2 regions of the Providencia sp. PROV003 genome follow, and region 1 is predicted to be linked to the other one. Evidence: predicted binding sites of a transcription regulator. Region 1 holds the regulator's gene; the other holds the start of a gene.
What was found. The regulator LexA, encoded in region 1, represses DNA repair genes until DNA is damaged. The targets are predictions, from matches to a motif close to TNCTGTATGTACATACAGNA.
Positions count from the first base shown of each region.

Region 1 (14,679 bases):
AGCACACCAAATGGAGCGAAATCACGCCCTATCCCTAACGCAATATTTTGATATTCTGAAGAACCTAAAACCCCACCATAAACAGTCGTGTTATTTGTTGCTCCCCACGATAAAGAACCTAAACTAAATACAGGCCCTTGAGTACTATGCTCATTTTTACTTGGCTTACCCAAAACAAGTTTATAAATAAGTTGCCCTGGTCGCGTTAATGTTCCCAACCTCGAAGTTTCAACTTTATAATTTGTGACATTACCATCCTGTTCTTGAACAGAGACGTCTAATGTCCCTCCTCCAAAAGAGTTAACATCCTGAATTCTAAATGGACCAGGGCTTACTTCTGTCTGGTAAATAATTCGGCCATCTTGTTTAACAATCACCGTTGCATTTGATTTTGCAACTCCCGCAATTTCAGGGGCATACCCTTGTAAACGAGGTGGAAGCATAGATTCATTAGTTTCTAAGCTCGCTCCCACATAACGTATGCTATCGAATAATTCAGAAGATAAATATTGCTCACCAAATGTTAAGCGTGAATTTAACGCTCGAATTGCGCGATACAGGTAAAGTTGGTTCCATGACCATGATTGGCCACCTTTATTTAACTCACCCTTTTGAGTCTGCCAGTCTGCTCTAACGCGCCATGCACCGATATTTGTCCCCATGGTTCCTGTCGCAGTAATACCAGACTCAGTCCCTTTATCACCAGTACGCTTATTAACAATACGCCCAGTTGCATTGTAATCAATAAACGCACCTAAAATACCATCATCCCAACGAGATGGAGGATCCCAATTAGGGTCTTGATACTCCATAAATGCTTGAGGAATATTTATATCGACATTATTTTTTGCTAAGTCACCCTGAATACTCATATCAGGAATAGAACGAATATCTAAGCATTGGTCATTATGCAACCACGTTACTTTTTTACTCCAATTACTTTGTAAACCGAGTTGCTTATAAAGCTCTGGTGTAATACATGCAAGAGATATTTTATCGTCATAATCAGGTGTAAAAAAAATAATAGGTTGCTCCATAGAAATTTTAACTCTATTAACAGATACCGCTAATGAGTAATTTCCAGGAGGAATATAATTTGCGTGAGAGAATTTACTGAAGTCGACATTTTCAGTGCTGTCTGTTTCAAGAAAGTCCGTGTTAAAATCAATAGCCTCTTCGGAAAATACAAACATCGGCGTTAATATTAAAAGCATTAATTTTGTAATTAAATTGAGTCTTATGCTTTTCATTTAATTATGCGCCTATCAAACAAAGTAAAAAGGTATAGAAACATATGGCCTTCCATACGCCACATGTTTCTATTTATCTAACTCAAATAAGTCTTATTGATATACGATTTTGAAGTTAGCAACAGTATTGAAACTACCCGTTGTTGCTTTAGCGTTAGCATCTTCATTACCTTTAACATATGCTGCAAAATGTAGAGTTGTTTCTTTGCCATCTCCTGCATTTAACGCATAACCGTCACCAGTACCTGGGAATGCTTTACCAAATTCAACAACTTTGTCTGCACCGTTAGTAATTACGATACCTGCGTTTTTAACTTTTCCGCCTAAACCAAGTAATTCACCTGTAAAGCCTTGGAATCCAGAGATTGTTGGACCAGTAAACGTGATTTTTGCGTTTTTGTAAGTTTCAGTTGAACAATTTTTCAATACGATATCGAAATCTTTGCTGTCTGAACGATATTGGTTTGATGTCAGTTCATGTAATGCGATTTCACCAAACTCAACTAGTTGTTTTAGGTTATTTGCATCAATTGAACATGGAACATCGTTAATGAAACCAGTGAAACGGATTTCACCTTGTGAGCTTTCTACTGTTTTTGCTGGAACGACAGGATCTTCAGCTAATGCAGCTCCAGAGAAACCAATCCCAAAACCAATAGCTAGAGTTAATGCTAATTTATTCAATTTCATAAACATTTCCTTAAATAAGTAGGAAGGATTTTCCTCTTTCTGATTTTTATTGATAATTTGCGCTTATCAGTAAAGTTTTTCAGCACTCCAGCTTTATAAACTTCTTTCAGATTAGAGGGTTATATATAAATAAGGTCCTTCTCATTTATCATCTTTTTTAAAAACGTAAATCCATTACACTAGTTTTCTTGCTTTTTAATTAACAACTCAATTTTCGCTGTAACTTTTAAAAATTGACGTAGAAAACTAAATGAATATTTATACATACGCTTCAATTCTTTCTGATGTCAATTCTACAATCTCAATATATATTGTCAAAAATCACACTTGAGGTGAGTTTATATAGAATAATAACCCTATATTCACTTAAATATAAAATAAAAAACCAAAACAACTCATTTATATATGAATCAAATATGTCATTTAGGAAAATTTATATAAAATCTTCACTTTCTATTTATAAGATTTTCAAAATATTTCAAAATAAACAAAATTAGCCACTAAAATATAAAACTATACAGCAGAGGAAATTAATATATTTAATCTATAAATAGTAACTTAATTGAACAAAATCCAAGGAAAAAAAATTTTATCACTCATTTATAGGAAAAATAAAATTTCAGATAAGATAAATCTTAATTAAAATTTATATCAAAAGGTAACACTTAGTTTCAAAGAATTGTTTTAGACTAGTTACCCTTTTAAAAATTAAATGTTTAATTTTTGTTATTTATATATTGATAATGCTGTATATAAAAATATCTTCTTTATCTCCTTCATGAGTTATAAATTTTATTTTTCATTTTTTTATCTAACAAAGCTTAGCTAGATAGCTGTCTTCATCCTTTCACTTTTTCTTTTCAAGCTATTTCAGTCAGAAAACTATGATAAACTTGTTACCATAGTTGATACTTTGTTTTCGAAGTTGGGGTCAGTAAAATGAAAAAAATGAATGAAGATAAGATACTGGTAATGGCAGAACGCATTTGCCAGTCAAGAGGCGTTAGATTGACTCCACAGAGAGAAACTGTATTACGCCTTATCGCGCAACAACACGGTGCTATCAGTGCCTACGATTTATTAGACTTATTACGTGAAGTTGAACCACAAGCAAAGCCCCCTACCGTTTACCGTGGGCTTGAGTTTTTAATGGAACAAGGCTTTATTCATAAAATAGAGTCAACCAACAGTTATGTCGTTTGTCACCACTTTGATAACCCTAGCCATATTTCAGTGATGTTAATTTGTGACCACTGCGGTAGCGTAACTGAAAGTGATTGCACAACCATTGAAGCCGCTATTATCAGCCTAGCGGAAACCAACCAGTTCCGTTTGCGTCATACTGTGGTTGAAAACCATGGCTTATGTAAAAACTGTGATGAGATTGATAGCTGCCAAGATCACGCACATTGCCACCATGACCATCAACAGCCTATTACTACAAAGAAAAAGTAATAAATAGAAGTGGTAGAGTTAACGGTGTTGCTTATATAAGAAAAGAATATTCGATGAGATGCAAAGAAAAGAGACAAAAGAAAAGGAACAAGTAAAGCAGGCAGATCTCTACACATCAATTTGAAATCTGCCAGCAATCATTGAATTATCAAACAAGCAGCGTCAACTTACCGCTTACCAACCTGATAATTTAAGAATTAATACCAATCACTATTGCGGATCACGCCAACCGCTAAACCTTCAATTGTGAAGCTTTGTTCGCGTAAATCGACAATAATTGGTGCAAATTCAGGATTTTCAGCAATTAACTCAACACGATTACCTTGCTGTTTAAAGCGTTTAACAGTCACTTCATCATCAATACGCGCAACAATCACTTGGCCATTGTGTGCATTTTGTGTTTTATGAACCGCTAGTAGGTCACCATCCATAATACCGATGTCTTTCATCGACATACCATTCACACGTAATAGAAAATCTGCGTGAGGTTTGAAGAGTTCTGGATCAACTTGATAGTGACTTTCGATATGTTCTTGCGCTAATAAAGGTTCGCCAGCGGCAACACGCCCAATCAAAGGTAGCCCTTGATCATCAGCTTCTTCTTCAAGAAGCAAGCGGATACCCCGTGATGCCCCAGAAACAATTTCAATTACACCCTTGCGAGCCAAGGCTTTTAAATGTTCTTCTGCCGCATTAGGCGAACGAAAACCCAGGCTTGCTGCTATTTCAGCACGTGTAGGAGGCATACCCGTCTGCGAAATGTGATCACGCACCAGATCATAAACCTGCTGTTGTCGAGCCGTCAGTGCTTTCATTCCGTTCCCCTGTTTGTTTATACAGTCAGACTGTGAGTATATACAGGTAAATGAAGATTTGGAACAGTTAAATTGCTGAATTTAGGCATTTGTTATCGATTGACTTCTTTTTCGACTTTAAACTGTTTTTATTAACTAGCTGGCAAAATAACGTTGCCATAAAACCAGAGCCCAAATAAAAAGTGCTAAACCAATACTGACAAACACTGCGGCAGAGCCTATATCTTTCGCGCGGCCTGAAAGCTCATGGTATTCACTACCAATACGGTCAACAACAGCTTCTACGGCACTATTTAATAGCTCAACAATCGCCACCAGCACCACTGAACTAATTAGCAGTATTCTATCTATATAACTGATATCTAAGAAAAAGGCGATAATAATCGCAATTACTGCTGCAACAGATTCTTGACGAAAAGCCGCTTCGTTTACCCAAGCGGCTTTTAGCCCTTTAAGGGAATATCCCGCGGCTTTAATTACACGGGTAAAGCCCTTAGTTTGACTTGCCATATTTATTCCTTAAAAAATACAAACAATAATCGATTTTTACGGTCAAAGTGAATTGTCAGTAACAGATCTGCCAGTAGATTTCTGGTATGATTGCGCAGCATTGTTAACAAGAGGCTATAATCATTTATGTCACTATGGCGTAAAATATATTACAACACGTTGAATTTACCACTTAAATTATTGGTAAAAAGTAAACTAATTCCATCGGACCCCATTGCAGAGTTGCAGCTTGATACTAACAGGCCAACACTGTATGTATTGCCTTACCACTCTAAGTCCGACCTCCTAACGCTACGGCATCAATGCTTGGCTATCGGTTTACCTGACCCTTTGGTTGATAACGACATCAATGGCACTAAGCTCCCTGCTTATGTGTTTATCGATGATGGCCCTCGCGTATTTCGCTATTATTCACCGGACCCGCGTAAAGATTCCGTCAAAACATTCCATGCTTATTTAGATTTGCACAAAAACAACCCTAATCTAGATATTCAAATGTTACCCGCGTCTGTAATGTTCGGGCGCTCTCCTGGTCGTGAAGGGCATACCCCTGCACCACCACTGAAACTATTAAATGGGGTGCAAAAGTTTTTTGCTATCCTGTGGTTAGGTCGTGACAGTTTTGTTCGCCTATCGCCACCCGTTTCTATTGGGAAAATGGCTCAGGACCACGGTACTGACACCATTATTGCCAATAAACTGGCACGTGTCGCCCGTATTCACTATTCACGCCAGCGCCTTGCTGCGGTTGGCCCGAAACTGCCGGCCCGCTATGAACTATTCAATAAGCTTCTGACCTCAAAAGCAATTGAAAAAGCCGTCGAAGACGAAGCACGCAGTAAAAAAATTCCATTGAAAAAAGCGCAGCAAAACGCAGTGAATATGATGGAAGAAATTGCTGCGAACTTCTCCTATGAAGCCGTGCGTTTAACTGACCGTGTGCTCAGTTGGACATGGAACCGCCTCTATCAAGGTATTAACGTGCAGCATGCTGAGCGCGTTCGCCAATTAGCGCAAGATGGTCATGAAATTGTGTATGTGCCCTCCCACCGAAGTCACATGGACTACTTACTGCTCTCCTATGTTCTTTACCATCAAGGTCTCGTTCCACCGCACATTGCTGCTGGTATTAACCTAAACTTCTGGCCTGCCGGTCCGATTTTTCGCCGTCTTGGCGCATTTTTTATCCGCCGTACTTTTAAAGGCAACAAATTGTATTCCACGGTTTTCCGTGAATATTTAAGTGAACTGTTTGCTCGTGGTTACTCTATCGAGTATTTCGTTGAAGGTGGGCGCTCCCGAACAGGCCGTTTATTGCAGCCCAAAACCGGGACACTATCAATGACGCTGCAAGCCATGCTACGTGGCGACTCACGCCCTATTACTATTGTGCCTATCTATATTGGCTATGAACACGTAATGGAGGTAGGGACCTACGCAAAAGAACTGCGCGGGGCAGAAAAAGAGAAAGAAGGTTTATTTTCCATGATCCGCGGGTTGCGCAAACTGCGTAACTTAGGTCAAGGGTATGTGAACTTTGGTCAGCCAATTTCTCTTTCTCATTATCTGAACCAGCGTGTCCCAGATTGGCGTGACTCAATTGATCCAATTGAGCCACAGCGCCCATCGTGGCTAAACCCAACAGTTAGCTCGTTAGCGGATAACATTATGGTAAATATCAATAATGCTGCCGCCGCTAACGCGATAAATTTATGTGCAACGGCTTTACTGGCCTCACGCCAACGTTCATTAACACGTGAACAACTCATTGAGCAAGTGGAATGTTACCTGCAATTATTACGTAATGTGCCGTATACGCCTGATGCGACAACGCCTAATAAAACGCCGGAACAACTGCTCGAACATGCATTGCAGATGGATAAATTCGAGGTAGAAAAAGACAGCATGGGGGATATTATTATTCTTCCTCGCGAAAATGCCGTTTTAATGACCTACTACCGTAACAATATCCATCACTTACTGGTACTACCGTCATTAATAACCAGTATTGTGCTGCATCATGAACGCATCAGCCGTCAAGAAATTTACTATCAAGTGAGCCAAATCTACCCGTTCCTAAAAGCAGAATTGTTTATGCGTTATAACGATGAACAGCTGCGTGAAACGGTAGATACTCTAATTGATGAACTGAATAATCAAAAGCTTATCTGCTTAAGAGACGACGATATGGTAGTGTTGAACCCACGCCGTATTCGTCCATTACAGCTCTTAGCAGCAGGTGTCCGTGAAACACTACAGCGCTACGCAATCACGCTGTCATTACTCAATGCCAGCCCTGAAATCAGCCGTAATACGTTGGAAAAAGAAAGCCGCATCCTTGCTCAACGCCTTTCTGTGCTGCACGGTATTAACGCCCCTGAGTTCTTTGATAAAGCAGTGTTTTCAACTCTCGTTGAAACGCTTAGAGAAGAAGGCTATATCGATAATAATGAAAACGATATTTTTACCACTAACGCCAAGAAACTGTATGCAGTCCTTGTGCGGTTAATGTCCCCAGAAATTCGTTTAACCATTGAAAGTGTTAGCCAAGCTGATGAATTTTCAGAAGAAAAGAAAGAAGCAATACCCGAGGTAACGGCACAAACTACTGAGCCAGAAAAAGACTAGTTCGGTTTTGTGAAGCCCATAAAGCAAAAAGGTAATGTTGAAAAACATTACCTTTTTTGTTGGCTCATGGAAAATGATTTACTCGCTAAAAATAGCTCACCATAATGCCAATAAACAAAATCAAACCAACAAAATTATTATTCATAAAGGCTTTAAAGCAAGGAGCACGCTCGCGGTTCACCATTAGTTGTTGTTGATAAATAAATAACCCTGCAACAAGCGCCAAAGAAAGATAATAAGTTATCCCTAAGCCTGCTAAAGAACCTACAACCACCAGCAAACCCACCATCAGCAATTGCAATAAGCCGATAATTAATTTGTCATATTGGCCAAATAAGATTGCTGTCGATTTCACACCGATTTTTAAGTCATCATCACGGTCAACCATGGCATACTGTGTATCGTAAATCACAGACCAAATAATATTCACTAAGAATAATAACCAACACACCAGAGGCAGTGTTTCATTGACTGCAGAGAACGACATCGGAATTGACCAACCAAATGCAGCACCTAATACTACCTGAGGTAAATGACTGACTCGCTTAACAAAAGGATACACCCATGCTAAAGCTAGGCCCGCAATAGATAGCCAAATTGTCATTGAGTTAAGCGTTAAAACGAGTAAGAAGGAAAAGCCAACAAGCCCCGCAAACAGTATTTTAGCTTCCCTTTCAGTCACATCCCCACTAGGGAGTGGCCGATGCTTAGTGCGTTCTACGTGACCATCAAAATGACGATCGGCAAAATCATTAATGACGCAACCTGCGGCACGCATAAAAAACACCCCTGCAGTAAACACGATCAAAAGATGTAAACTTGGTGTGCTTTGAGCTGCAATCCATAATGCCCAATACGTTGGCCACAAGAGTAATAGTGAACCAATGGGCCTATCTATACGCATTAAACGGCTGTATGCATGCCATTTACTTAGCGTCATACTTCCCTCCACTTTGTCGTGCTCCTTATTCGATTCCATCATACTTCAAATTGGGTATATGTTTATACCACTCAATTCTGTAAGCCACTGATTTATGTTTGTTGGTGTTGCGTACTTACTGAATTTATGAAAATTTAAAATATTTAGGATAATTAACGATATGCAGGTGATTCAGGTAAAAATATTTCTGTTAATAACAATGGTTTAGCCGATAGTTTTAATCGAGAACTGCGAACCCAACGACCAGCACTAGAACCTATGCGAATATAATCCCGAGTTAAGCCATCACGGCTGAATAAATAACGCCCTAGAGGCATTCTACCTATATCAACCAATTGCTGGTCTTCATCAGTCAATGTTTCTTCTGGAATGACAGTACGGCCTAGTAACCAAGGAATACCATCCCCATACATGACGACTTCCCTGACCCAATAACGAGGGCTTTCAGGTAAAGATTGTGCCTCTTCAATGCTCAACATACCTTGCGATACATAGCGTTCTAAATAAGGTATCACGGTAACTTGCTGGCTGTGTTGTTCAAAGCGTTTTGTCATGGAACCAAGTTCTAACAACCAATCTAACGTATTGGCAGGAACTATTTTATCATCCTCAGCCAACCAATGAATGGGATGGGAGGTAAATAGTGTTTCATCCATTACTTAAATTTCCACCATGGATAACATGGTTATGATTTACTGTATTTCTTAGACGGTAGGATATCACGTTGTTTTGCTACAGGGTTAAAGTTAGCTAACAATTTATATAAAAAGTCACATTTTCAACACAAAATGTAAAAAAATAGTGAATAAATTTTTAATTACTAACGAGTTATAAACGATAATAAAATTTATTAACATCGTAATAATAAGAATTTATTAGGCAAGTCTCCGTCATTCATTATCTCAATAAAGCGGGAAGTTTTTACAGCTTCCCGCTTTTTCTTCATAAGACAGTGATATGACGTAATAAGAAAGGTTAACGCCAAGCTTTATAGTTATTAATCAAACCATTAGTCGAACTATCATGGCTATTGACTGTTTCGCTATTTTCTAACTCAGGCAAAATACGGCTGGCTAATTGTTTTCCTAATTCCACACCCCATTGATCGAAAGTGAAGATATTCAAAATCGCCCCTTGCGTGAAAATCTTATGTTCATACATTGCGATCAATGCCCCTAGTGAATAAGGGGTAATGGATTTCAATAAGATTGAGTTGGTTGGGCGGTTACCTTCGAATACCTTATACGGTGCCACATATTCCATGTCAGAGACATTTTTACCTTGCGCAGCAAATTCCGCATCAACAACTTCACGAGTTTTTCCAAAAGCTAGCGCTTCAGTTTGCGCAAAAAAGTTAGATAATAATTTTTCATGGTGATCGCCTAACGGGTTATGGGTCACTGCAGGCGCAATAAAGTCACAAGGGATCATTTTTGTCCCTTGGTGAATCAACTGATAAAAAGCGTGTTGACCGTTGGTTCCTGGCTCCCCCCAAATAATTGGGCCCGTTTGGTATGAAACTGGTTTTCCATCTCGGCCTATATACTTACCATTTGATTCCATATTGCCTTGCTGGAAGTACGCTGCAAAACGGTGCATATATTGGTCGTATGGCAGAATCGCTTCAGTTTCTGATTCAAAAAAATTGTTGTACCAAATGCCAATCAAACCTAACAGTACAGGGATGTTTTTTTCTAGTGGTGTTTGGGTGAAATGTTTATCCATAGCATGGGCACCATTCAATAACTGAACGAAATTGTCAAAACCCACGGATAAAATAATCGATAAGCCAATTGCTGACCATAAAGAGTAACGGCCTCCAACCCAATCCCAAAACTCAAACATATTATTAGTATCAATACCAAACTTAGCAACTTCTTCACTATTCGTTGATAGTGCCACAAAGTGTTTGGCAATATGCTGTTCGTCTTTTGCGGTAGCCAATAACCATTCACGTGCTGAATGCGCATTTGTCATGGTCTCTTGGGTCGTAAACGTTTTTGATGCAATTAAAAATAATGTCGTTTCAGGGTTCAGTTTCTTCAGCGTTTCCGCAATTTGTGTGCCATCCACATTAGAAACAAAATGCATATTTAAATGGTTTTTATATGGACGCAATGCTTCTGTAACCATAAATGGCCCAAGATCAGAACCACCAATACCGATATTAACAACATCTGTTATCGCTTTACCTGTATAACCTTTCCACTCTCCGCGAATAATGCGCTCGCTAAATTTCTGCATTTTTTCTAATACAGCATTAACATCTGGCATTACATCTTTACCATCAACATAAATCGGTGTGTTATCACGGTTACGTAAAGCCGTATGTAACACCGCTCGGTCTTCGGTACGGTTGATTTTTTCACCACTGAACATGCTCTTGATCGCGCTTTCTAGCTCAGTTTCTTTTGCTAACGCTAACAGGTTATCTAATGTTTCTTGTGTAATTCTATTTTTGGAGAAATCCACTAAGATTTGACCATCGAACGTTGCCGAAAAATGAGTAAAGCGGTCTTTATCCTGCGCAAACAAGTCACGCATATGAACATCCTTCATTTGCGCAAAATGTTGTTCTAGCGCCCGCCATGCAGCCGTTTGGCTTGGATTAATACTTTTCATGGATAACACTCTCCAAAATAATTTAAAATATAAATATATTGTACCTCGTCAAAGATACGAGACTTATCGGTTTTCTGCGTTATGTTGATATTCCCCAATTCCACGGCACTTTTCCAGACATAATTAACTCTTTCACTGAAATACGCACTTTCAATGTCATTTAACTTTAACAGCAGCGCGTACACGCTAAATCATTCGAGTTGCATGTAGGCGACAAGAGAAGATAGACCGATGAGCATACAAAAGTATGTGATTCGGCTATCTGAGCGCAGTCAACACCCATGCAGCTTGAAGGATGACCACCGCCATATACGCTAAATCATTCGAGTTGCATGTAGGCGACAAGGGAAGATAGACCGATGAGCATACAAAAGTATGTGATTCGGCTATCTGAGCGCAGTCAACACCCATGCAGCTTGAAGGATGACGAGTATATTGAGAAAACCGATAATGAATTACCTATCATTAGAATTACTGATTTACTTCGATTCTTGATTGACGCAACGCTAATTACCCGATAAATCTATATAAAAATATAGTTTAACGACAGGGATCGATACCATGAATACAGTAGCGTCTTTATCAGACAACAGTCAGTTTGTTATCGCAAAATTTGGCGGCACTAGTGTCGCGAACTTTGAGGCAATGAACAATAGTGCCAATATCATTCTTTCTAATCCAAATGCTCGAGTCGTTGTGCTTTCTGCCTCCGCTGGAGTCACTAATTTGCTAATAGAACTCGCTGAAGGTTGTGATATTGATAAACGCAATGAGCTACTGAAAAAAGTTAAAGATATCCAATATGCGATTATTGATAATCTGCAAACTGCTGATGTGATCCGTGAAGAAATCAATCGATTACTTGATAATATCGCTCATTTAGCTGATTCCGCGTCTCTCGCCACTTCTGACGCATTGACGGATGAAATGGTTAGTCATGGTGAATTAATGTCGACCCTATTATTCGTAGAAGTCCTCCGCCAGCGCAATACCGAGTCACAATGGTTTGATGTCCGTAAAGTCATGAGAACCAATGAAAGTTTTGGTCGTGCAGAACCTGAGTTGGAGCAGTTGAAAACCCTTGCAGAACAACAGCTGTTACCTCGCTTAGCAGAATCGGTAGTTATTACCCAAGGGTTTATTGGCCGTGATCCAAAAGGCCGTACAACAACACTTGGGCGTGGTGGGAGTGATTATACCGCTGCACTGCTAGCTGAAGTCCTAAGCTTATCTCGCGTTGATATTTGGACTGACGTTCCAGGTATTTACTCTACTGACCCACGGGTCGTGCCAAATGCACAGCGTATTGATGAAATAGCATTCGATGAAGCTGCTGAAATGGCAACCTTTGGGGCAAAAATTTTGCATCCGGCAACACTACTCCCCGCTGTACGTGCTGGTATCCCGGTTTTCGTTGGTTCAAGTAAAGCCCCAGAAGCAGGTGGCACCATTGTTTCTGATAAAACCAGTAATCCACCACAATTCAGGGCATTAGCGCTACGCCGTAAACAAACATTATTAACTCTGCATAGCCTAAAAATGCTACATGCACGTGGTTTTTTAGCTGAAATATTTACGATTTTACTACGTCATAATATCTCGGTAGATTTAATCACAACTTCCGAAGTGAGTGTCGCTCTAACCTTAGATACAACCGGTTCAACAGGGACAAATGGCAGTTTGCTAACTAATGCACTGATGACTGAGCTTTCGGCTCTATGCCGTGTTGAAGTTGAAGAAAACTTAGCCTTAGTGGCCATCATCGGTAATGAATTATCGCAAGTAAATGGGTTAGGGAAACAAATCTTTGGTGCTTTAGAATCTTTCAATATTCGCATGATCAGCTACGGGGCCAGTAGCCACAATATTTGTTTACTGGTTCCCGGTGACGATGCTGAAAATATCGTTCGTACATTACATAGTAATTTATTCGAGTAACCAAACTACCGCTCTAAAACAAAGAAGGCGATATTCATAATCGCCTTCTTATTCAATCAGTTGACTTATTTTTCGTTTTAACGCTGTCAGTGTACTTTAACATTGCGGCTTTCACACCTTTGTTCTGCTGTAATAGTACTAAATTATGTTTGGCAGTGGCATTACCGAGTTCGACTGCGCGCTCAAACCACATGACTGCACGGAAGATATTTTTTTCTCCCCCTTCGCCACGAGCATACATTACAGCAAGGTTATTCTGTGCATCGCTGTTTTTCTTAAATGCGGCATTTTCCAAAAGCTCTCGGGCCTTTAACGAGTTTTGCGCAACGCCAGTCCCCGTTAAATAGAAAATTGCTAATTGATTTTTCGCCTCAATGCTATCCCCTTGTGCCAGTATTAACCAATTTGCAATTTGCGTAACATCGGCTTCTTTCCATTCACCAGCCAAATATAATTTGGCGAGCTTAATTTGTGCTGCGTTATAATCCTGATTGGCTAAATTTTGATACCATTCTACTGCCTTTACAGGGTTCTTTTGAATGCCACCTAACCCTTTCTCATAAAACTCAGCGACCTTCATTCCTGCTTCAAATGATTTGTTTTGTGCAGCTCGTTCATACCATGTGAATGCTTCAGCTAAGTCTTTAGTTACCCCATTGCCAAGCTCATAAACTTTTGCAATAGCCAGTTGCGCCGAAGCATTGTTTTGCTGCGCAGCCCTTTTATACCAATACATGGCTTGATAACTATTTTTCTCAATCGAGTTATGGCCTTCCTGATAAAAATCGCCCATATTGACTTGCGCAATTGCTGAACCCATATTTGCGGCTTGGCGATACAAGTAAACGGCCGTATCATCATCCTGCTCTACCCCGTCACCGTTTTCATACATAACAGCAAGGTTATTAACCGCCGCTGCAACATTATTTACCGCACTTCTTTCATACCATTCACGAGCCTTTGAATAATCAACTTCGCCACCAAGCCCATCATGATAAAATAATCCCATAGCAAACTGTGCATTTGCATGCTCTTGCTCCGCAGCCTCTGAATACCATGCTTTAGCCTGCTGATAGTTTTGCTCAACTCCTACACCATGTTCATATAAATACCCCATGGCATATTGGCAATAAGCATCCCCTTTTTCAGCGCCTCGGCGATACCAGTACTCCGCTTGTTTAAATTTTTTTTGATTTTGCAGCAGCATACCTAAATAATAATCGCCATCTGTATTATCTAAATCAGAAACTTTTTTAAACCAGCGATAAGCTTCCTGATCATTGCTCTGCAAAAAATCGGTTCCATCCATATAGGCTAGCCCGACATCCACCATCGCATCGACATCCCCTTCCTTAGCAGATTTTAATTTAGCTTTAAAATCATCAGGAAATACGACATCGTTGGCCTGACTTGCGGTTTCTAGCGGCTTATTTTTTGTAGAAGGAGCTTCCGAAGTCGCTTGAGCCAAAGACGCAGTGCTCAAACACACTGCTAGAAATAAATACCGTAATTTCATCACCATTACCCATTCATTGGCGTTATGTTATTAACATAACATTCCAATAAAAAATTCATAAGGGATTCAAGCTGAAAAAACGCTATTAGGAAGAAATTTCGTCGAAAAATTTAGGTAGTGTTCATTCATCGCTAAAACGGCCACTACCTAAACCAAAGATTAGCCTATCAAAGGCTTAATTAACGCGGTAACCACCATGTTTACTGGCAAATAAATTGAATTTACCCCACTCAATCAGTAAATGTTCCAGTTTTTGGTGACTAATTTTGCATAACTCAGAAATTTGCGACACAACAAAGTGGTTTTCACTCACTA
Region 1 covers NZ_CP096369.1:245,817-260,495, forward strand. Annotated here, with positions in the region: gene M1F14_RS01020 (fimbria/pilus outer membrane usher protein) at 1-1,250, opposite strand, end outside; gene M1F14_RS01025 (fimbrial protein) at 1,344-1,940, opposite strand; gene zur (zinc uptake transcriptional repressor Zur) at 2,880-3,395, shown strand; gene lexA (transcriptional repressor LexA) at 3,593-4,210, opposite strand; gene M1F14_RS01040 (diacylglycerol kinase) at 4,346-4,720, opposite strand; gene plsB (glycerol-3-phosphate 1-O-acyltransferase PlsB) at 4,847-7,348, shown strand; gene ubiA (4-hydroxybenzoate octaprenyltransferase) at 7,434-8,288, opposite strand; gene ubiC (chorismate lyase) at 8,441-8,944, opposite strand; gene pgi (glucose-6-phosphate isomerase) at 9,264-10,910, opposite strand; gene M1F14_RS01065 (hypothetical protein) at 11,270-11,431, shown strand; gene lysC (lysine-sensitive aspartokinase 3) at 11,472-12,848, shown strand; gene M1F14_RS01075 (SEL1-like repeat protein) at 12,901-14,337, opposite strand; gene M1F14_RS01080 (hypothetical protein) at 14,540-14,679, opposite strand, start outside.

Region 2 (10,790 bases), 1.1 Mb from region 1:
GTTTGGCAGCGTCTGTCTAATTTAGCAGTAAAACGTAATAAAACACTTTCTGAAACGATTATCCAGTTGATCGAAGATGCTGAGCATAAAGATAAATACGAGAGCCAAATGAGCTCATTGAAGCAGGATCTACAAGCGATTTTAGGGGCGTCGAAAGGAGATGGCAGCTAGGCTATCTGAAAAGATCTTTATGGTTGTTGTTCTTGCTATTAAGTGTAATGGGAAGCGAAAAGTAGATTAAACACTAAATAACAAACGGTCTATATTCGTTATATTAGTTTTTATAAGAATAAAAAAAACCCCAATAATAATTGGGGTTTTTTGTTCAGTTCAAAATTCAAACTAGGGCTAAGAATTAAGCGCCTGGTTGAGTTACAACTTCAGTTGTACCTTGAATTTCGATTTCAACGCGACGGTCTGGCGCTAAGCACTCGATCAGAGCTGCACGGCCTTTAACTGCGTCACATTTGTTACCAGTTACTGGATCTTCTTTACCACGACCTTCAGCAGCGATTGCGCTTGCTGGAACGCCTTTAGATACTAAGTAGTCAACTACAGACTGAGCACGTTTTTGTGACAGTGGCAGGTTGTAGTTTTGTGAACCGATACGGTCAGTGAAACCAACTACCAGTACGCGACCTTGAGTTGGATCGATGCTGCTCAGTTCGTTATACAGTTCGTTCAGAGCTTGCTGACCTTCTGGTTTCAGGCTAGCTTTGTTGAAGTTAAACAGAACGTCTGAACGTAGTGTGAAACGTTTGTTTTCAACAACTGGAGCTGGCTCAACAACTGGAGCTGGAGCAACAACTGGAGTATCTTCTTGACCAAAGCGGTATGCAACACCAACGCTCAGCATGCCGTTGTCTGGACGAGTACCGATATTGTCTTTATCACCTAAGTTGCTAACCCATTGGTAGTCTAAACGAGTTGCCCACTCTGGAGTGATTGCATACTCAAGACCCAATGCGTATACAGGTGCAACACCAGTATCAGTTTCTTTGAAACGTTCGCCATTTTGGTGAGCTTTAGCTTCAGTACGGTAAACCATACCACCTAAGCGAGTGTAAACGTCTAAGTCATCCATGATTGGATAGCTTAATTTGGTAGTTAATGAAACACCCATAGATTTCAGGTCACCGCTGTTACCAGCGCCTTTGTATTTCATTTTACCGAACCAGTCATAACCCAGTTCAAAACCCATATATTGGTTGTATTGGTAACCAGCATATGCACCAGCACCAATAGTATCACGGTCAGTTGAATTACCAACTGTACCCCAACCTGCATAGTCTGTACCAGTTTTAGCTGGGTTTAGGCTAGTATCTTCATAGTGAGACCAACCTAATTTAGCACCGGTATACCAAGTGTTATCTTTTGGAGCTGCTTGTGCAACGGTTGCAAAAGCTGCTACTGCCACTGCGATAGCTGTTTTTTTCATTTTACGCCTCGTTATCATCCAATATTGGCTTGGCTTCGCTGAGCCTTATTATGTGCCATTGGTTCAATTTACTTGCTAGGTTTCGCTGACATTATCTACAAAAAAATAATAAAAGTAAAAAATAATGCCATAAGCTTAACAAGCTAAAGTCTACAACGAACTTAAAAAGATACAAGTAGAGTGAGCAATAAACGTTAAAAAAAGTATTTTTTTAGTGTATAAATCAGGGAGATATGTATATTTTGTATTATGATTGTTTTTTGTCTATCTAATTGATCTGCAATACTTTTCATTTCACTTTAGAGATAAATATTTCTAAAGGTTAAATTTAGTAAGAAAATTCTTAATCTTGGCTAGTGATAATGATTTGAGTGAATTTTTAGGTGGTTTGACTGTCCTGATTGCATACTTACCATATTATATGTTTTTTGTGGGCGCATAATAAAGCCAATAGAATGACCTTCTTGAGCCGCATATTGTAAACGAACAAAATCTTGTTCGTTCAGTTCAGGCAACCAGCCTAAAACGACACTATAGTTACCACTTTTTAAGGCTTTTTCCATTGCATCTATGGTTGTTATGGTTTCCATGTGACTTAGTTGCATAACCTTATTCGTAGGGATGCCTGCTTGTTCTAACCAGTGTTTACTCAGTTTTTTATTTGGGCTTAGCCAGAGCAACCAACGTGATTGAGCCCCAAACTGGCGGAGCATTGGAAGCAAAATATAGTCCATGATTGGATGTTTTTCATCGTAAACGAGTTCGCTCACCATACCTTGTTGTGTAGAGTTACTCGCAAGCTCAATGGATGGGATGGACTGTGCGTAATTATTAAGAGAATGTTCTGTTGTGTTGTTCCAAGAATAGATGCTCATAATTATTAACCTCGTTACAATGCTGTATGAACATACAGTAACTGTATATTTATCCAATATCAAGCCTATTTTTTCAAAGCGCTTCGCAACTTTGTTGTTTTCCGCTGCATTCTTCTTGGCATTTTTTATTGAAACTCTCAAAATTAGCTAGGTGTAATTGTTTGTAAAGCAAGAAATTATAAAATTGATTCTCTCAAGGATAAAAATGAAACATACCCAAAAAGGAGTTAAGGTATATGTTATTAGAAGAAGAAAAATTTTTTAATTTATCTCGTTTGTTAGGTCAATTCGGAGAGTTAAAGCGTAAAAATCACTTCGGCGGTTTTTGCCTATTAGTTGATAATGTCATTGTAGGGTTAGTGCTGGATGGGAAATATTATTTACGAGGGTGTCTAGTAGCTAGAAGCCATTTTGAGGCTTCAGGGCTTAATCGGCTTGTTTATAGTAAGAAAGGCATACCTTTGGAAATGCGATATTACCAACTTCCTGAACAAATTTGGGGCGATGAAGTCTTGTGTCTCCAATATATTGAACTCGCTTATCGTTCTGCAATTGAAGAATTAAAACAAAAACAGTCCATCACAATGCGTATCAAAGATTTGCCAAATATGAATATGTCAGTTGAGAGGGCATTGGGGAAAATTGGAATTTCTCATGTAGATGATTTACGTACGATGGGCGCAAAAGCGTGTTTTATCAAACTTAAGCAACATGGGCGGCATGACCCGAGTATTAAATTATTAATTGGCCTAGCAGCGGCAATAGAAGGCTGTCATAGTGCTGTATTGCCAAAGAATACTAAGCAAGAATTGATTACTTGGTATAACAGTTTTGAACTCGCATCGAGGTGATTGCCTAATATAAATCAAAGGAAACTTATAGCAGGCTACCTCAAAACCAGACAATACTAATATGAGAAGAATAAGCGGGTAGAAAGGATATTTATATATTTTAATACCCGCTCATCGGTATGTTTATTATGCACTGATTTTTCGGATCATTTGCTTTATTTCAGGTACAAGTTCAAGTAAAAGCTTAGTTTGTTCCATGATGAGTAATGTTTTTTCATCGTCACTTTTTGCAATGTTATCGATTCGCTGTAATAAGTTTTGGCGCAGCCTATCAGATTTTTCATCGATAATTTGAGAGTCTAGTATGTTGGTTTGCAAGGCAGATTCAACATAGCAAATTGCATCATTTAACAGTGCCAAGTTATCCTCATTATGGATTTTTTCACGGTGCGCACCTAACGCGGAAATATAGCTAAGTAGTGTATGGTTTAAACATAAAAGTCTGAAAGCTTGTTCTTGGGTGATCCGGTAAGATTTGGGGTCTGATGCCATATTGGAGACAATAGAAGCAAATTCTGCATCATTATTATGTGCATCACGGCGTGCAACACGGTATTCAAGGCTATTATCTTTACCTTGGTAGTACTGCAGTAAAATGGCATCAAGGTACCTACAATTACTGTCCATTGTTTTTTGAATGACCTGAGGAAGTTGGCGAAATTTCCAATCAGGCCAAATAAAACTTACAGCAAGTAGTGCGATAAAACAGCCGATAAGGGTGTCAATAATCCGAGGTAATGCGACATCAAACCCTTCTCCTAATAAGTTAAAGCAAAAAAGCACTAACAAAGTGATAAAAAGGGTAGCTTGTGCATATTGGCTACTACGGAACATAAAGAACAGTAAGCCAGAGATCACAATAAGGGTAAGCTGGCCTTCAATTGATGGGATTAAATTAAGTAATGGTAACCCGATTAGGATACCAACGATAGTCCCGATGATACGCAGTGCTAAACGGCGTTTAGTGGCACTGTAGTTAGGTTGGCAGACAAATAAACTAGTGAGTAATATCCAATACCCTCTTTCCATATCAAATAGTTGGATAATCGCGTAACCAGTACAAAGAAGTATTGACATCCTAACTGCATGGCGAAACAACGATGATTTTGGGGTTAAATGATGCTTAACCCGTGTAATAATATCATTAAAGCCTGATAATGATTCGTCAGACAATTGTTCTACTTGTTTATTATTTTGTTGCCATGAGCTTTGCTCAAGGCTTAGCCCTTTAAGTTGAACATCAATTCCCTTTAAATTTTTGAGTAAATTATGCAGTGCTTTTATTGCATGTAATTCAGGGGATTGCTGCTTAAGTAATAATAGTGAGTTTTCAAGGTAGCTGAAAGTTCGTTCAAAGCGTGGATTATGTTGATATTGTTTACGTAGCAATACGGATTGAGCAACTTGCTGGCAGGCTCTTGCTTGCATGGTTAGTAAACGTTGAAAACGAAATAAGATATCATAATGGCGTAAGGTGCGACTAAGTTGTTGATACTGAATGTGAGACGAGCTAGCACGTTCATGGATATCTTGTGCAACAAAATAGTAATGCAGCGTATTACGAGTCCCTTTTTGGCCTCTATCACCTTTAAGTCGGCTCAATAAAGCAATTTTCGCTTGGTTCATTGTGTTGACTAAATTACTGTTTACTAAAGCTAAATCATAAACTGATTGTTGATAATCATCTTCAAGATCAGGGTCAAATAAGTTAGCTTTTGCGTCTAGGTAGGCGGAAAGTTGCTGGTAGCATTGAGTGATGGCATCTTGTAATGGCCTGACGGGAAACAAAATATGGCCAATTAATGTTAGAATATTATACCAAATGGCCCCTGTAAGTAATAACACAGGTTGTTGATACCAAGTATCAAAAATGGGTACACCTAGCATGGTATAAATGGCTATCAGTAAGGCGCCAAATGCAATGGTGGCATAACGTTGCCCTAAAGCACCAAGTAAGATGAACCCACAAGTCGAAAAAGCGAGGCCAAAAAAGAAAAATAGTGGGTATGGGAAGAGTAACTCAATTGAAACTGAGGCAACAAAAAAACAAAAAAGGGTAATAATTAAATTTTTTATTCTGCCAGTTAGCCTATCATCTAAGTCAGTCAAGGCTGCGGCAACCACGCCTAATGTCAGTGGGATAGTCACTTTAGGGTCTAGCCCTAAAAGCCACGGCACTAATGTTGCGCCTGTCAGGGCTATAAAGATTCGGATATAATATAAAATATGGCTGTTATATAGCACGCGGCGATAACTGGTAAGCAGTGTTAACACAAAGTACCTCAGAGGTAAGACAAGCTCTAGTTTATATAGGATAGCGTGTTTGCAGGGAATAAAAAACCGTTTGGAATCAAGCCAACCGTATTTTGTCATTGATTTTTTTCAGGTGCAGGACGTATGGAACTGAAATCAACACAGATTGGACAGCGTCTGGCTCAGCATCCCTACAATCGGGTTCGCTTACTCAACGCAGGTATCGAAGTCAGTGGTGAAAACCACCAATATCTTATCCCATTCAATGAACTTATTGACCTTCGTTGTAAGAGGGGCATTGTTTGGGGGGAATTAGAATTTGAAATTGTGAACGAACAAGTTGTGCGTTTACACGGTACAGAGTGGAAACAAACTCAACGTTTTTACCATTATTTGTATGAAAAATGGCAACAATGGAGTGCCGAAATGAGCCAAGTCAGTGCGCAAGTATTGACTGAATTGGTGAAAACCATTGAACAACTGATAAAACAAGATCATTGGCTTGGTTTACGTCAAGTTAGCAGCATCAAAGACAAAATTACTCAGAACTTTTCATCACTTCCTTTACCGTTAGTACGTATTCCATCGTTTGAAAATTGTGCATCTCAGTATCAATTTTGCCTTAAGTGGTTGAATGACAGAGAAAAATGTCGCAAGCAAATTAATGAAAAGTGGTGCGAGTCTGTTTTGGTGCGTTATCACGATTTTTTCCAACAAGTTGAATCTTCACCATTAAATTACTCACAATCACTATCTGTCATTAACGGCGAAGATAATGTGTTAGTGCTGGCAGGTGCTGGTAGTGGGAAAACGTCGGTTTTAGTCGCCAGAGCAGGCTGGCTAATACTAAGAGGGCTGGCAGAACCAAAGCAAATTTTATTGCTGGCATTTGGTCGCAAAGCTGCTGATGAAATGAATCAGCGCATTCAGCTACATTTACAGCAGGATATCGAAGCGAAAACATTTCATGCGCTTGCTCTGCATATTATTCGTGAAGGTAGTAAAAAATCACCGGTTATCAGTGAACTCGAAACCAACAGTCAAAAACGTCAAACATTGTTATTAACAGAATGGCGAGAGCAATGTTCAACGAAAAAGGCTCAAGCGAAAGGTTGGCGAGAGTGGCTGACTGAAGAGCTGCAATGGGAAATTCCCGATGGTGAGTTTTGGAATGATGACAAAATAAGCCATAAAGTTGCTGCGCGTTTAGAACGTTGGTTAAGCTTAATGCGTATGCATGGTGGTAGTCAAAAGGATATGGTAGATAAGGTCAATGATGAAATTAAAGATCTTTTCCAAAAACGCATTCGTTTGATGGCACCATTATTAAAAGCATGGAAAAGTGCGCTAAAAGAGGAAGGTGCGGTTGACTTTTCTGGGTTAATTCATCAGGCGGTGAATATTTTAGAAAAAGGGCGCTTTATTAGCCCATGGAAACATATTTTAGTTGATGAATTCCAAGATATTTCACCTCTTAGAGCCAAATTGCTTCAAGCGTTACGTCAACAAAATAAGCAAACAACGTTGTTTGCAGTGGGCGATGATTGGCAAGCTATTTACCGTTTTAGTGGCGCTGAATTAGACCTGACCACCTCATTTGAAAATAATTTTGGGGAAGGGGAGCTTTGTGCTTTGGATACAACCTATCGCTTCAATGAACGTATTGGCGATATTGCGAATCGGTTTATTTTACAAAATCCAATTCAGCTTCATAAGCCATTAAATAGCTTAACTAAAGGTAGTAAAAAATCAGTTGTTCTTCTATATGAACAAGCATTGGAACGGTTATTGGATAAAATGAGCGGCTATGTACTTGATGATGAAAGGATATTAGTACTGGCACGTTATCATTATTTAAAACCTGAAATTTTGAATAAAGCGCATACCCGTTGGCCAAAATTGACGATTGAATTTATGACGGTACATGCATCAAAAGGGCAGCAAGCAGATTATGTGATTATTTGTGGCTTAAACAGTGGTAAGGATGGTTTCCCTGCGCCGGCAAGGGAGTCAATTATTGAGCAAGCACTGTTGCCACAACCTGAAGATTTTGAGCATGCAGAAGAAAGGCGGTTACTGTATGTGGCCTTAACAAGGGCTAAACAGCAAGTTTGGTTATTATATAACCCCGAATTACCATCAGAATTTGTTGAAGAACTTAAACAATTAGGTGTCCCAAAACAGAAAAAGCCTTAGGGGGATGGGCATGCGAACATGCCCAGTAAACTAGTTAGTGCGTTTTGTTAGGTAGTTTTGGTAGTCAGGGATCACGATTTCTATATTGTCATCAAAATAAGGTGATGTGATTAAAAAATCAGCGGTTGCTGGGTTGGTGGCTACGGGAATATTCCATACGGTAGCTAAACGTAATAATGCTTTAACATCAGGATCATGCGGTACAGCATTAAGTGGGTCCCAGAAAAAAATCAATAGGTCGATTTTTTTTTCCGCAATCATCGCGCCAATTTGTTGGTCTCCGCCCATTGGGCCACTCATCATACTGGTGACGGGTAACCCTGTATGTTGGCTAATTAATGAACCAGTAGTCCCTGTGGCATATAATTTATGCGCTTTAAGTCGCTCATTATTCTTTTTTGTCCAAGATAATAACGAGGGTTTGCAGTGGTCATGGGCAACCAAGGCGATATTTTTTGATGCAGCAATTTTACGGGTTGTTGATTCCATGAGGTTCCCTTAAATAAGATGTGAGATAGGCATCTTTAAAACTGTGTGAGCAAAGAAGTACAACATATACCATAATGCTAATGAATAGTTTACTGATTTTAGGAGATATTTTGATGAGAGATCAAGAAATTGCTGAAATTTTAAAGAGTGTCAATACCATCGCTTTAGTTGGGGCTAGTGATAAAGCCAATAGGCCAAGTTATGAAGTCATGGAATATCTCTTACATCAAGGTTATACCGTTATTCCTGTTAGCCCTAAATTGGCTGGCCAACAGTTATTAGGTCAGTTAGTGTATGAAAAACTTAGTGATATACCTCAACCCATTGATATGGTTGATGTGTTCCGTAATGCAGAAGCCGCTGTTGGTGTCGCTAAAGAAGCAGTGCAAGTTAAAGCGAAAGTATTATGGTTGCAACAAGGGGTTATTAGCGAAGAAGCTAAAAGTATTGCGTTGCAGGCAGGGTTACAATTTGTTATGGATAAATGCCCAAAACAGGAAATACCCGCTTTAGGGCTTGAAAAGTAGCCTTTCATTGATGATAAAAGTAAAGCAGCATGTGAGCTGCTTTACGGAGCGTTCATGAATGATAAAGCCGTTAGTTACGCAGACGTGGCGCTAATAACTGAGACCTTATTGATTCTGCCAGTTCATCCATAGAAGGTTGTTCTGGGTGGTCATCAGCAGTCTCGTAAGTGATTTGAGCTTCAGCCAAATAGGTATGAACAGCATCCCCGTTGTCATCTTCCATTACAACATGATACCAAGGCAGATCGCGTAGTGTGCTGTTTGCGGCAATATCATCATCATGTGGTTGTTCGAGCGAATATTCAGCATCTACATCAACAACGACACCTAGGTAGCCGAGAAGCTTGTGCCTGACTTGTTGCCCGATTCCATATTTACTGGTGATCATCATAGCGACCTCCTAAAAGCCTTGCTTGTACTTCAATTTATATATGGGCAGTGTTGTGCGTTTTCAAGCGAAGTATGGACAATTATCAATAACGCAATACACTGTCTTTATACGCAACTATGAAAAGCAGTGCCTCATTTAGCAGATTATCTGTTCAATGAATAAAAAACAACTGCTAAAAAAAGGTATCTATATATTATGCTCTGACAATGGAGGCTTATATGACTGCATCAGGTCGCAATTTTTACATTTATGGGCGTGTTCAAGGCGTTGGGTTTCGTTATCAAACCTATCATTGGGCTAACCAAAATGGCATAAAAGGTTTTGTGTGTAATCGAGATGACGGCAGTGTTAGGCTGGCCATTTATGGTTCAGAGCAAGATATTGAATTTGTAGATGAATGGCTTAAAGCTGGTGGGCCTCCGGGGGCTAATATCGACCATTTCTTTACTGAAAGTTGGCAAACTGAGCCAATAGCGGACTTTTCCGTCCGCTATTAGGAAGAAATTAAATGCACTTTACTGGCTTTGGTAGGCCTGCGAGTTTTGTCGCTTGCTTTGCGGGCCCTTTAGGAAATAACTGATATAAATAGCGGCTATTGCCTTTTTCTTCGCCAAATTGCTGAGAAACCGCTTTCACCAACATACGAATGGCTGGTGAGGTATTGAATTCCAAGTAGAAATTTCTCACAAAACGGATAATTTCTAAATGCTCATTGGTGAGTTCAATGCCTTCCTGCTGCGCAAGTAGAGGGATGAGGTCTTCACTCCATTGTTGGCTATCAAGCAGGTAGCCCTGCGGGTCTGTTTTAATTTCTTGATTGTTAAAAACCAACATACTCATTTTTAATCCAAATAAAATTAGAGTATGAATTTAACAAAAATAGAGAAATAACCCAAGTAAAGTCGTTAGAATGTTGATATTTTCGCCCAACAGTATGAAATGCGTATATTTTTAAAGCGAATGATTAAATTAGGGGTTTACATCCAATCAGAGGATGTTTATAGTGCTCGTCATTGCGGAGGGGTGGCCGAGCGGCTGAAGGCAGCGGTCTTGAAAACCGCCGATGGGCAACCATCCGAGAGTTCGAATCTCTCCTCCTCCGCCATCTTCACTTCTAGCAACGTCTCCCAATCCCAAGTAAATCAAGCATTCCAGCGAAATCTCACTCTATCGAAGCCTACTATCATCTTTCTAAATCCTTACAATTTGTTGCCTAGTTTTTGTATAGAAATTCCCTCTACAATTTTCCTATACAATATTGGTGATTTATAAAGCTAACAGATATGGCAATCAAGCGTGCCAAGCTAAAAGAAAAAACCGACACGCTGGCGGACGGTAACGGGCTATCTTTGTTAGTTGAAACTAACGGTTCCAAAGGCTGGCGTTATCGCTATCAATTCGCTGGAAAAACCAAAATGATATCGTTAGGTATTTATCCTGTTGTCACTCTCAATGAAGCAAGAGCGAAAAGAGATGAGGCACGAAAACAGGTTGCCAATGGTATTAATCCAAGTGAAGCCAGAAAAGCAGAGAAAGCGGGCGCAATTAACCAAACTGAAACATATTTTAAAACATGTCTTTCTTTATCCATCCCTTATTTAAAGCTCAAACCATGCCACTTACTTTCAAAAAGTCAATGTAATCCCTTTCTTTTTTCTTTAACTAAGAGCGAGAATTTCGGGGCTGGTGGTGTTATTTATTTTGTTGAATCAATGCATATCGATTCAGTAGTTGCTTAAAGTGGGTATCGATACGTTGATATTCTGATTC
Region 2 covers NZ_CP096369.1:3,774,914-3,785,703, reverse strand. Annotated here, with positions in the region: gene matP (macrodomain Ter protein MatP) at 1-171, shown strand, start outside; gene ompA (porin OmpA) at 356-1,438, opposite strand; gene sulA (SOS-induced cell division inhibitor SulA) at 1,792-2,313, opposite strand; gene M1F14_RS17510 (TfoX/Sxy family DNA transformation protein) at 2,550-3,164, shown strand; gene yccS (YccS family putative transporter) at 3,291-5,438, opposite strand; gene helD (DNA helicase IV) at 5,562-7,613, shown strand; gene M1F14_RS17495 (methylglyoxal synthase) at 7,644-8,102, opposite strand; gene M1F14_RS17490 (CoA-binding protein) at 8,216-8,629, shown strand; gene hspQ (heat shock protein HspQ) at 8,700-9,020, opposite strand; gene M1F14_RS17480 (acylphosphatase) at 9,239-9,517, shown strand; gene M1F14_RS17475 (TusE/DsrC/DsvC family sulfur relay protein) at 9,525-9,854, opposite strand; tRNA gene M1F14_RS17470 (tRNA-Ser) at 10,038-10,125, shown strand; partial or broken gene M1F14_RS17465 (Arm DNA-binding domain-containing protein) at 10,289-10,591, shown strand; gene M1F14_RS17460 (VasL domain-containing protein) at 10,713-10,790, opposite strand, start outside.
Region 2: a site for LexA is predicted at 2,334-2,353, ahead of sulA (SOS-induced cell division inhibitor SulA). Genes of this name have one in related genera too.